3 regions of the Peribacillus sp. 05N428 genome follow, and region 1 is predicted to be linked to each of the others. Evidence: riboswitches for the same ligand, from Rfam matches in the RefSeq annotation. Region 1 holds a riboswitch; each other region holds the start of a gene.
The links. Region 1 has a riboswitch for cyclic di-AMP ahead of AC1DIV_RS10150 (APC family permease). Riboswitches for the same ligand answer to the same signal wherever they lie in the genome.
Positions count from the first base shown of each region.

Region 2: another riboswitch for cyclic di-AMP. It lies ahead of AC1DIV_RS21200 (TrkH family potassium uptake protein); the one in region 1 lies ahead of AC1DIV_RS10150 (APC family permease).
Region 3: another riboswitch for cyclic di-AMP. It lies ahead of AC1DIV_RS25370 (cation:dicarboxylate symporter family transporter); the one in region 1 lies ahead of AC1DIV_RS10150 (APC family permease).

Region 1 covers NZ_JBFTMS010000008.1:33,588-37,880, forward strand. The annotation lists gene AC1DIV_RS10150 (APC family permease) at 849-2,675, opposite strand; cyclic di-AMP (ydaO/yuaA leader) riboswitch at 2,813-2,958, opposite strand; gene AC1DIV_RS10155 (GtrA family protein) at 3,317-3,772, opposite strand; gene AC1DIV_RS10160 (glycosyltransferase family 2 protein) at 3,732-4,293, opposite strand, start outside.
Region 2 covers NZ_JBFTMS010000028.1:13,549-17,841, forward strand. The annotation lists gene AC1DIV_RS21190 (MFS transporter) at 1-621, opposite strand, end outside; gene AC1DIV_RS21195 (hypothetical protein) at 967-1,158, opposite strand; cyclic di-AMP (ydaO/yuaA leader) riboswitch at 1,488-1,630, shown strand; gene AC1DIV_RS21200 (TrkH family potassium uptake protein) at 1,783-3,108, shown strand; gene AC1DIV_RS21205 (potassium channel family protein) at 3,132-3,788, shown strand; gene AC1DIV_RS21210 (STAS domain-containing protein) at 3,909-4,293, opposite strand, start outside.
Region 3 covers NZ_JBFTMS010000045.1:7,722-12,014, forward strand. The annotation lists gene AC1DIV_RS25365 (efflux RND transporter periplasmic adaptor subunit) at 1-998, shown strand, start outside; cyclic di-AMP (ydaO/yuaA leader) riboswitch at 1,197-1,344, shown strand; gene AC1DIV_RS25370 (cation:dicarboxylate symporter family transporter) at 1,518-2,780, shown strand; gene AC1DIV_RS25375 (hypothetical protein) at 2,804-2,983, opposite strand; gene AC1DIV_RS25380 (hypothetical protein) at 3,312-4,094, shown strand.

The DNA.
Region 1 (4,293 bases):
TATTGAAACTCTGAATGATTCTCAGCTACCATCACGCTCCTTTTATATTACACTGTCACCAAAGCCTTTTTACCACTGCAATAAGCTTGCATTTGCCCCAATTACTACAGTAATCGATTGGCTGAGTGGTCATCCGCATCACTACACGGGTCAGGAGAGCCGTTCATCATTCTTCCCACCCCTGGCCATTATCAATATGAGCGTTGTTTTTATAATTTTCGACAAGTATTTCCAAATCCCTTTTGACTGAAAGATTTAAAACAATATCCAACTTACAGAACTGTGAAAATAAAAAAAGCAAACCGTAGTCAAGGCTCGCACAGTTTATAAACAAAAGAGTTCGGAATGGTCAATACCACAGATGATTGCGGGAGGAGGCTTGGCAGACTGTTGGCGGGAAGGAACGGATTTCCTGATACCAACTGCAACGTTGATTTCCACTCCAGGCACTCGCTTTCCGCGGGCGGTCCGTGAGCCTCCTCGGCGCCTATGCGCCTGCGGGGTCTCACTTGGACACGCTTTTCCCGCAGGAGTCTCGCACCTTACGTTCCAATCAACTTTGTTTTATAATTCAGATGGAACCGGAATCAAAACTTTTAATTAGACTTGGTTATCAATGGTTTTTACTGTTTTATAATCCTTAATGGATTGAAGAAATTAGCGGCACTCACGCGGATAACTGACTAGCCAAGACACCACAGACGCTTTCGGCAAGGAGGCTTGGCAGAGTATCGACGGAAAGTAACGGATTTCCTGATACCAACTGCAACTTTTTTAAAAAGAAAAAAATGTAGACAAACTCGATGAAAATCGAATTTGTCTACATTCTGTTCTATAAGATATGGAACTTACTTCTTTAAATGATATGGCACTGTCGTAACAACCACATTTCTTTTATAAAGTAAGTAAGCGCGAATCAGTAAACTTGATTGGTTATGAAGTATATTGTGCCAGCCCTTCTTCGGAATGAATTGGGGGATGATCACCGTAACTTTATAATTGGATTCACTAGCCTTATGTTCTACTGTATCCACAAATTTAGTTAGTGGCTGAATGATACTTCTGTAATAAGAATTCAGTGTAACGAGCCTTACATCCGGCTGCCATTTTTTCCATTTTTCTTCGAATTTCTTTTCATCATCTCTTTCAAAAGCGACATAAACGGCAATGACCTGATGTGCAGATAGAGATTTCGCATAATTTAAAGAGTTCTCAACCACATGAGTTATACCCGCAACAGGTACAATGATGATATTTCCTTCAATTGGTAAGATCGGCTCACATGTTGTAATCCTTAGTTGGTCTCCAACTGCTTCATAATGATTTCTAATTCGATGAAAAATTAAAATGATGATAGGTAAAAAAATCAAAACAGGCCAAACCTGACTAAATTTGGTTAAAAAGAATATCATCGTGACGATAAAGCTAATTATGGCACCAATTGAATTAATGGTTAATTTCATCATCCAGCCTTTTGGCTTTTCGCGAATCCATTTAACAATCATCCCTGTCTGGGATAAAGTAAATGGGATGAATACACCAACCGCATAAAGCGGAATGAGATTTTCCGTATGTCCTTCAAATGCGACTATCAAGATGATGGATGCAAGTCCAAGTATGATAATTCCATTGGAATACCCTAAACGGTCCCCTCTGATCGTAAACGCCCTTGGTATGAATTTATCCTTCGCCAGATTTACCGCAAGCAAAGGGAAAGCCGAATATCCAGTATTTGCCGCAAGTATCAAGATCAATGCAGTTGTACCTTGAATGAAGAAATACATGAAATTCCGTCCAAAGATCCCTTCAGCAATCTGGGAGACGACCGTTACCTCTGCGCTAGGAACAATGCTTAAATAATAGGCTAAGAATACGATTCCCGAAAACAAAACAGCTAGTAAGGAACCCATCGCTACTAATGTTTTCGCAGCATTATTCGGTGCTGGATCTTTAAAGTTCGGGATTGCATTGGAAATCGCTTCGACTCCTGTCAATGCGGAGCTTCCTGATGCAAATGCTCTTAGCAGTATAAATAAACTGATGCCGGCTACCGGAGTCCCGATTGACGTATGCAATTCCGGTGAGACTCCTCCCGTCAGAATCTTGTAAATTCCAACCCCAATCAAGATGAACAAGGCTAAAACGAATAGGTACACCGGATAGGCCAAGACAGAGGCCGATTCCGTAACCCCCCTAAGATTCAAGATAGTAAGTAGGATGACGAAAATAATGGCTATGAGGACATTATAATCATGCAGGCCGGGAAAAGCGGACGTGATGGCATCCGTACCAGCAGAAACACTTACCGCGACAGTTAATATATAATCGACCAATAAGGATCCTCCAGCTATCAACCCTGGATTGACACCTAAATTGTTTTTTGAAACCACATAGGCTCCCCCGCCATGTGGATAAGCGAAAATGATTTGTCTGTAGGACAAAATCAAAGCGGTTAACAGGATCAATACTCCAATCGCGATGGGGATTGAATACCAGAATGCCGCAGCACCGACCGTGATCAGGACAATCAATATTTGCTCCGGCCCATATGCAACCGAAGACAAAGCATCGGAAGATAATATCGCCAACGCCTTTGTTTTATTAAGCTTTTGTTCACCAAGTGCATTCGATTTTAAAGGTCTCCCGATCAAGAACCTCTTTATAGAAGATAACATTAAGAATTCACCACCAGTTTAATTTATAAGTTTATGTTTCCCAGCTGTAGCAAAAAACGAGACGGAACACAAAAATGCCTACAAGTCATAGCTAAATAGACCTGTAGACATCAATTTTTTTGTCTAACAAGCTCCACCTTCCTTCTCATATAACGCTTACGAGGTTAGCTGTCGGATTCGGACCTAAGAGTAGCCCTACCTTTTAAAGGATTCACCCCTTGGATTGTAAAAACAATCCCAATAACGGGTCCCCCGCACCATAAGGTTTAAGCGATTTAGAAATATGAAACTGTTGATTATCATACTCCCGTGAAATGGAAAAGTAAATGAAAATTTTGCACAGAAATAGAATTATTATTTATAAACGAGGCTTTATTCTTGACTTATATAACAAAAGTCATGCATACACATGATTCGAAGGTAGTAAAGGAGGAAAGTAAACGTCTAAAAGGGATATTAAAGAGGACAATGAACAAAAGATACATTTCCAAAAAGGAAAAATGATCACCACATGAAACGTGATGGATCAAGTAAAACAGATCTGCCCCAGCTTGGATAGTCATTAAATCAGAATTTTCTCTTTCCGATTCCATTATTAATTCCCGTCCAATCGGGGGCATTATTCCACTGATCTACGCTAATCAGTTCCTTCCTTCTTGAATTGGCCTCAAATTGCTTTTTTTAAAGACAAAGTATTTCTGGCCAAGATAGTTAAGCACTGTATAAAAAATTGTTCCTATCAGAACAGCCAAATTTTGTTGTATGGATAAATGAACGGTTCCTTCCAGTGATTCTGCAATGGCTTGGCCTATAGAATAAGCGGCGGAATAACAAATCAGGATGACGCAAAAGAAACGGGCAACTCCTCGACGCCATTCTATATCGCTTTTAAAGGTAAAAGTCCTGTTCAAAAGAAAACTCGTTATAGCTCCCGTACCATTGCCGATAAAGGTGGAGATCCAGTAAGATAATTCAAGAACATTCATGAGAAAAAGCATGATGGAAAGTCCAACCGCTGTATTGACTATTCCAACCAATAAAAAGCGGATAAAGGAGTTAGTTTGTTTTAGATAGTTTTTCAATACTGTTCCGTTCATTGTCTAGTTGCTCCCGTTTTTTTAAATCGAGCGGATTAAATAGATCAAGATCAACAATATATTTAGGTCGGCGTTTGGATTCATTATAGATTTTACCTATATACTCCCCAATCAAGCCGACAGCAATCAACTGTAGTCCACCGATCAACCATATGGAGGTGATCAATGAGGTCCATCCAGTTTCGGTCTGCCCATAAAATTTCAACCATAAAAAGTAAGACCCAAAGAGTAAGCTAATGAAAAAGGAAAGACATCCTAGCCATAATACCAGCCGGATCGGTGTAACTGAAAAAGAAGTAATGCCATCAAGCGCAAAAGCAACCATCTTCTTAAATGGATATTTCGTTTCCCCAGCCAATCTTTCTTTACGGTCATAATAAACAGAGTCCGTCTTAAACCCAATGAGCGGTACAATCCCCCGCAAAAAAAGATTCGTTTCATCAAAACGTTCCAACTCCGTGATCGCCCTTTTGCTCATTAGCCGGAAATCGGCATGATTATAGACAAGGTTGACCCCCATC
Region 2 (4,293 bases), on a different contig from region 1:
TTTCATGATGGTCCAAGACAGGTAATGATTGGATTGTTCAAGGCGATGATCCTTTTCAAGATTAGGCATGAATAGAGTGATGATACCGGATAACAATAAGGCAGCCGCGTTAATATAAATCGCTAAAACGGGCGTACCGATCAAGAAAAGGATACCCGCTAGCGCCGGTCCAATCAAAAAAGCTCCAGAATCCATTAAGCTTCGTAATGAATTAAATCGTTTCCTCTGTTCAATGGGTATTAATTTTGTTATATACGACCTAGATGCTGTTCCGAACATGGCCCCTGCCATATTGATCACGAAGACAAGGGAATACATGACCCAAATAGAAGAAGTCCAAGGCAGCAAGACTATGAATACCATGCGAAATAGGTCAAGTGCCGCCATCAGGTTCCGCTTATTTATCCGGTCGATCACGCTCCCTGCCCACACATTCGTAAATATGGCAGCCATCGGTTTAACGATATAAAGTCCAGCTACCGCCAAGGCTGAACCAGTCATATCCAGAACGATTAAATTAAGGGCAATGAAATACACCCAAGAACCGAAGTTGGAGATACCTATTCCGCACAAAAGAATGGAAGGGTATTTCCAGGATACCAATGCATTTTTTAATGTCATCGCTTCTCCCCCTTTGACCGAACAATAAAAACCCCGTCCCCAAAGCAATGCTTCTCGGGACGAGGTCAATTTGCGATGCCACCTTCATGTGTCACCATACATCCCCAACAATCCTCGGCTGCTCTCGGAAAGTGATTATTTCATTTTACTTTTCTTTACGTCCACATTAGGTATTACTAAATTTTAACATTAATGGTTAAATGCTGTAAATAAAGCAAAAAAACTCATTCAAAATAAATGAGTTTAAAAGCAAAACAAGATATGGATTTTTCGCTCACCGTTCCTGGATAGAACACAGGGATTACAATAATTGAATACCGCTAATGAATGTTGGAATCAGTTGATTTACCTTGGGGAAAACAATTTTAAAAACGGATTCTTTTTCTTATCCGTTATCCTTAATTCATTCATGATGATTTGATCCTCATGATCGGCTATCCATTTCCTTAGTGCATCTTTATCCTGGCATTGTGTTAAATATGTTTGGCCACCCTTGCCTGTAGCATTAATAACATATCTATTGAACGTCTTCTCCATAATTGCCCGCCTTTTTAATAAAATGTATTGAATTTAACTAATAATGTACTGCTTTTTCCTTTATCTTTTACAAAAGAAACATAATATATCTATTACAAATTTTGATTGGCAATAGCATGTTCTGCTTGAAATTATTGAATAAAGTACATCGATGCCGGTTATCATAATTGGATTAATCGAACCTATCATAATGTGCTAACTAATATTTGTCAATACGTTTTTTAAATGTAAATAAAACGTAAATTTTCAGTTTTGTTAAAGAAATATTTTTTTACGATTTAGGGGTTTACAACTGCTAAATGATGGGAGTAGAATACGTTTATCAATTTAATGCATTTCGGCCAAAACTCATGGAAAATGAGTACGGAGGACCCAATCATTTGGGGTTAATTCTGCCTTGCAGAAGGGATGAGATCAGCTCTTTCGCCATCCTACCCGTCAGCTAACTTCGTCGGCTAAAGCGAAGGAGGTCATAAGACCGCCTATTTCGGAAGCTTTTTTTGCACGCTTTTTGTAGCAATACAGCTATTCGATGTTTTCGCAGGTCTTTTTATTATGCCTTTAAAAAGATTCGAAAAGCAGATTGATGATTAAAAGTCATACAGTAGGGATGATCATTTGAGAATGACAAAATTGGATCCGCCAAAAATACTTGTACTCGGCTTTGCCATCCTGATCCTTATCGGGGCCTATTTATTGACCCTGCCGATTTCCACAGAAAATGGCCATGGTCTTTCTTTTCTGGATGCTTTATTCACCTCGACTTCCGCTACATGTGTAACAGGACTGGTCGTTGTGGATACGGGATCGACCTTCACCACTTTTGGTGAGTTGGTCATCTTAACACTGATTCAGGTAGGCGGCTTAGGGTTCATGACATTTGCGACATTTTTCTTTTTATTATTAGGCAAAAAGATTTCTTTAAAAGGCAGGTTAGTTCTGCAGGAGTCGTTAAATAATCTATCCATGGCGGGTGTAGTCAGATTAGTGAAACGGCTTTTAATTTTCACGGCCATCATTGAGGGCATGGGTGCCCTTATCTTATCGATTCGCTTTTCTTTTGACATGCCAACCGGCAAGGCGATCTATTACGGTGTTTTTCATTCCGTCTCGAATTTCAATAATGCCGGCTTTGATTTAATGGGGGAATTCAGGAGTTTGACCCCATATGTATCGGATCCATTCGTAACCCTTACCGTTGCCTTCCTCATCACGTTTGGCGGGATAGGCTTTATCGTGATGAATGAACTATACGAATATCGGAATACACATCGTTTATCCGTACATACGAAGATCGTTCTGACGACTAGCTTGACCCTTACGATTGCCGGCGCGATTTTAATCTTTTTATTCGAGTACGGCAATGCCAAGACATTGCAGCCTTTATCTTTCATGGGTAAAATGCTGTCGTCTTTATTTCAATCGGTATCACCACGGACGGCAGGCTCCAACACGCTGAATATCCCTGATTTAACTCAGCCTGCATTACTGCTCATCATTTTCTTGATGTTCGTTGGGGCATCACCCGGATCGACTGGCGGCGGGATTAAAACGACGACATTGGCGACGATTGCCGGAACGGTTTGGTCACAGATCAAAGGTAAGGGTGATGTGGTCTTGTTCCGCCACCGCATCGTGAGTGAAACGATTTTTAAAGCATTATCCGTTACATTCATTGGTGTATTCGTGGTTTCCATCATCTCCATTCTGCTGACCATCACTGAAAGTGGAACTGACTTTTTGATGATTTTGTTCGAAGCCACTTCAGCTTTCGCCACCGTGGGACTTTCAATGGGTTTGACCCCGGAATTATCACCGGTCGGCCGGATGCTCATCATTTTCACGATGTTTGCAGGCCGTGTTGGTCCTTTGACTTTTGCCTTTGCTATCGCCATGAGGCGCAAGCCAGATCCGTTCCGACGTCCAAAAGGGAAAATCATGATTGGTTAATAATGAATGAAGGAGTGTAAAAGATGGGAAAACGACAATACGCCGTGATAGGTTTAGGCAGATTTGGAACCAGTGTGGCCCATAGATTATATACGGCAGGCCAAGAGGTTTTGGGTATTGATGTGAACGAGGAAAGAGTCGAGAATGCGGAACTGAACGTTACCCATGCAGTCATGGCGGATACGACCGAAGAAGAGACATTGAAAGCAATCGGAATCCGTAATTTCGATTGTGTCATCGTAGCCATCGGAAATGACATGCAATCGAGCATTTTAACTACCTTGCTTTTAAAAGAGCTTGGGATCAAAAAGGTCATTGCCAAAGCACTTAATAAAAATCACGGTCAGGTGCTCACAAAAGTCGGTGCCGACTGGGTCATCTATCCTGAGAGGGATATGGGGGAACGGGTCGCGAATCAGCTCCTTTCCCCTAATATGCTGAACTATATAGAGCTTTCTAAAGAATACAATATCGAGGAAATCATCCTCCCCATGAGCATGAAGGGAAAAAGCCTCAGGGAGCTTGATTTACGGGCAAAATATAATATCAGCGTCATTGCCATCGTGAGTAATGGAGAAATTATCATAGCACCGTCACCGGATCAGGATATCCATGAAAAAGATATGCTTTTAGTGGTTGGCAATAAAGAAGATCTGGCCGTCTTTGCCAATATTGAATAAAATCCGGCAGGTTCCGGCTCTTGCTCCTTTTGAAGGCTAATACATACGAGAAGACCGCCATAAGGAGGTCTTCTCGATGAAATTTATAACGAACATGCCCGTGCCCTGGATATGTATGTATTATTTTTTCGTACTGATCGCTTGGGCAAGAGTAGACTTTATCGTCACTTTATCAAAAGGAAGTTGAAGCTTAACGGCAGTCATGGCTATTTCCGGCCGAAGTCCTGAAAGGGTTGTTTGAATTCCGATCAAATGCAAGGATTCAATCAATTGAGACAGCTGGTGTGCGGATCCGCTATCTATTGCATGAACGCCGGATAGGTCAATGAAAAGTCTGGTGACATTTTTTTCAGCGCACTTTTGTAAGGTGTTTTCAAGCAAGGACATGCCCCTCGCCGTGTCAATATCTCCTATCAGGGGAAGCAATGCCGTGTTATCTTTAAGGGAAATGATGGGTGTGCTCAATTCATCGATCGTTGCCTGTTGGGCTTTCATAATTTTATTG
Region 3 (4,293 bases), on a different contig from region 1:
CGGCTGGCTCCTCGTTGTTTGAGTATACGACGACCGAACTTGATGCGCTTAAAGCGAATTTGGAAGCGGAGAAAACGGCCGCGGAGGGGGAAATTGCAGGGATTGAGGAATACATAGGGAAGTTGAGGTCTTATCAGGGGACCGTGATCAGTGAACCTGAAGCGGCAATTGATGAATCGGTGGAAAAGAACTTGAATATTGATATAACGACAAGCTCTTCAGATCTTATTAAAAGTAACATTGAGCAAGAAATGTACAAGCAGGAACTAGAAAAAAACAGGTTGGATGAAAAAGTGAAAATGCTTGATGCTAAATTAAGTTCGATTGAGGAGCAGTCCAATGCAATTGTAACGACGAGCGAGGCTGATGGTGTCGTTAAAAATATCAATAAAAACCTGAATAATCCCATTATATCCATTGTTTCGACAAATATGGCAATTGAAGGGGATTTCTCCGAAGAGGAAATGAAAAAGGCTGAAGTGGGCATGACTATAAAAGCAAGTTCCTCTGTTTCAAAAAAGGCATTGAAAGGGAAGATAGGCCGTATCCATTCCTATCCCGCTGAAGAGCCATCATTAAAAAAAAATAACAGATTTCCATTTCAGGCTTTAATCGAACCGGAAGGCGAAGAAACGGAACCTTTGTTAGTGGGATCGAAAGTGAATCTTACTGTAATAACCAATGAGAAAGCCGGTGTACCCTCCATTCCGATAGAGGCCGTACAATACCAAAAGCAGCCTTATATTTACAAGTTGACTAATAAAGGCCATGTGGATAAACATTACATTACAAAAGGTCTTAAGGCTGAAGGGAAGCAAGAAATCATAAAGGGACCGTCTGTAGGTGACGTCATCCTGCTGAAGCCGAATGCGGCAGTGAAGAACCATTCTTATTTTATTACCCCGATTCAATTTGAAAAAGTGAAAGCTGGAACTTATAAAAAATTCACCTCTAGGGAAAAAGTAAGATATCTGTTACTTGGCATTCTGGAAAAATAACCGCTTTTTTCACAAGAGAGGTGATGTTAAATTAGGAATTAATTATATCGATATAACTTATTTGATTAAAAATCGGGAAGCGTAATTATAGATACAACAGCCTTTAATGCAGAATATTCAGACATATTAAAAGATTTTTTCTAGAACTGATGCGAATAAATATTTACAGATTATCATTTTTAGTATAATATTTTATTATAAGTTAACTCGCTTAATCTTATTCCAAGAACGGGGGACCCATTTTTGTGGATTTTATCCGCTAGGGGTGAATTCAGAAATGAAAGGGCATTTGTGTTTCCAATTCCTAACCCGACAGCTAACCTCGTCAGCGTCTTTAAGGGAACATGTGTGAATATTCACGCCAATAAGAAATCGACACATGAAGTGTCTTTTTTTTCGGCGTAAAGACAGAGTTTTTCAAAAAAAGAAAAATTACTTTCTTTTTATTAGTATCTTGTTTCCCTTACCGAGACAAAAATGTTTTTGCATCAAAGACTTTATGGAAGGTGAGGAAAGTAAATGAAGAAATTCAAATTAAGTTTAGCTAGCCAAATTTTCATTGGTTTAATTCTAGGGATTATCGTTGGTGCCATTTTTTATGGTAATGAGTCGGCCCAAAGCTTTTTACAGCCATTCGGAGACATTTTCCTACGAATGATTAAAATGATCGTAGTGCCGATCATCGTATCCAGCCTTATCGTTGCAGTTGCCGGTGTAGGTGACTTGAAAGCGGTAGGAAAACTAGGTGCTAAATCATTATCATACTTTGTTGTCGTAACTATGATAGCGATTGCTGTTGGTTTAATTTCAGCGAATATCATCCAGCCTGGTGCTGGTGTGAATATGAATAACCTGGAACAAACTGATATCTCCACATATGTTGATACAGCAGAAACTAAGCAGCATGAATCGTTCGTAGATACACTTGTACACATCGTGCCATCCAATCCAGTTAAAGCCATGGTAGAAGGCGATATGCTAGCGATAATTTTCTTCTCCGTGTTGTTTGGACTAAGTATTGCGGCCATCGGTGAAAAGGGTAAACCAGTATTCCGTTTCTTCCAAGGTGTAGCTGAAGGAATGTTCTACCTAACTAACATGGTCATGAAATTCGCTCCTATCGGTGTATTTGCACTAATCGGTGTGACTATCTCCAAGTTCGGTTTGGAATCTTTAATTCCATTAGGAAAGTTAGCGCTTTCTGTTTACGGAACAATGATCTTCTTTGTAATTGTCATTCTGGGTCTTATTGCAAAATTTGTAGGATTCAATATCTTTACTTTGATTAAACTTCTAAAAGAAGAATTGATTCTTGCTTTCTCTACTGCAAGTTCAGAAGCGGTTCTTCCGAAAATCATGGAAAAAATGGAGAAAGCGGGATGTCCGAAACATATTGCTACATTTGTTATTCCGACTGGATACTCCTTTAACCTTGATGGTTCTACATTATACCAAGCGTTAGCAGCTATCTTCATCGCTCAAATGTATGGAATCGATTTAAGCATGTATGAGCAAATCACGCTAATGCTAGTGTTAATGATCACATCCAAAGGGATTGCGGGTGTACCAGGTGTATCTTTCGTAGTTCTTTTAGCGACATTGGGAACTGTCGGTATTCCTATTGAAGGTCTTGCATTTATTGCCGGTATCGACCGTATTCTTGATATGGGACGTACAGTGGTAAACGTTATTGGTAATTCACTTGCGGCAATCGTTATCTCTAAATGGGAAGGTCAATTCAACCCTCCTTCCAAAAAAGAACTAGAACAACAAGTTTCTTGATACAAAAAATCCAGAGTGAAATGTCACTCTGGATTTTTTTTTATTGAATGAAAAAGCGCTTCCTTAATTTTTCTCGATGACTGTAAAACTCTGCTTCCTTCAGGTGTTATGGAGGGAACTACTTCTTGACGCGTCTTCCCGGATGTCAAAATACCCCCAAATTCATAAAGCCTTTCATCTTGTTTACCCCAAAACCAAATCATTTCCTCTTCCTCCCAGAAGGTCATGTGTTGTGAAATGAAACTACCTTCAGGCTTAAAAATACGTTGATTTGACTAATGTCGGGTATTTTGCGCTGGGGATCATCAGCATAAAGGGGAGCGGCCACATGAAATGAGTGAATGAATGATAAAACCATTCATGATCCATTCTTCGAATTCTATATTTTTTCCTATTGGTTAAAATGGATTTTGATTCATGTTATTTAAACGATGCAGATGATGATTAATATTGGGGTTATATAACTTACGTGAAACTCCAAAAGTTTGATAAAATAACATTATTGATTGAGAGCTCGGAGGGGGTCAGGTTATGAAGAATGATAGCAATGATATCTTATACATGTATATGCAGGCTTCCGAACGGTTTGTCCTTTTTAATGGACTCAATTTTCGTGAATTCGTCAATTCGCTTCCGTATACCTTGGATTCGATCTTATTATTGAAACATCAATTCGATGGTGGGGAATACAATTTGAATGTCCTGCTTGAGAGCGCTTCATCTGAAGCTATTGCGAAGCTCGTTAAAGAAAATGTCCGGGCATATGGAGATTTCTGTTGGATCGATTTTGAAGAAACGGAAGGGCTGGATGAATTGGATGGAAGGGAAATAGCGGAACTTTTATATTTAGGACATGCTAAAACCCATCTGGATCCCCCGTTTTTCCGTAAATTGAATAACCAATTTGTGTACCTTGCCCAGGATGATGGCTGGTTCAATAAAATTTATTTTCGTTCTCTTTCGACATATTATATGATGTTAGGAAGTCTGATTCCGCTAAAGCTGGAGCCATTAAAAGTAGAGAGGACGTGGCTTGGAATCAGAAAGAAAAAAGAGCTGACGGCGATTCCTGCAGAAATCATTGCTTCTTTGGCTCATATTCTGGCAGAGGGGCTCGTTTTTTCCTTTCGGGATGTTAAGTATACTAGAACGAAAATTGAGATACCGGCATGGGTCGTAGGGGATTATTTAAACATGGATGAGATGCATGATTCCTTTTCGGATAGAGATAGTAAGGAGCCCGATGCATTTATTATCTTCAATCGAAAAGAGAAGATTTGGGAAAGTGTTATTAAAAATACACCATCCTCCTAATTTTATTTGAATTCCTTGAACTTTTTAGGTGTAAGACTTACCGTCTCATGCATAAGAGATAAGAGAGGGTGTGGCGGTTTTATCCTGTGTTCAGTAAGTTAGTAATCATTGGAAAAGCCTCAATGATGGAAGTTTCGCTTTACCCCTCATTAACAGGCTGTAAGGAAGCCTGATGACAAATGTAATGAAAAAGAAATGT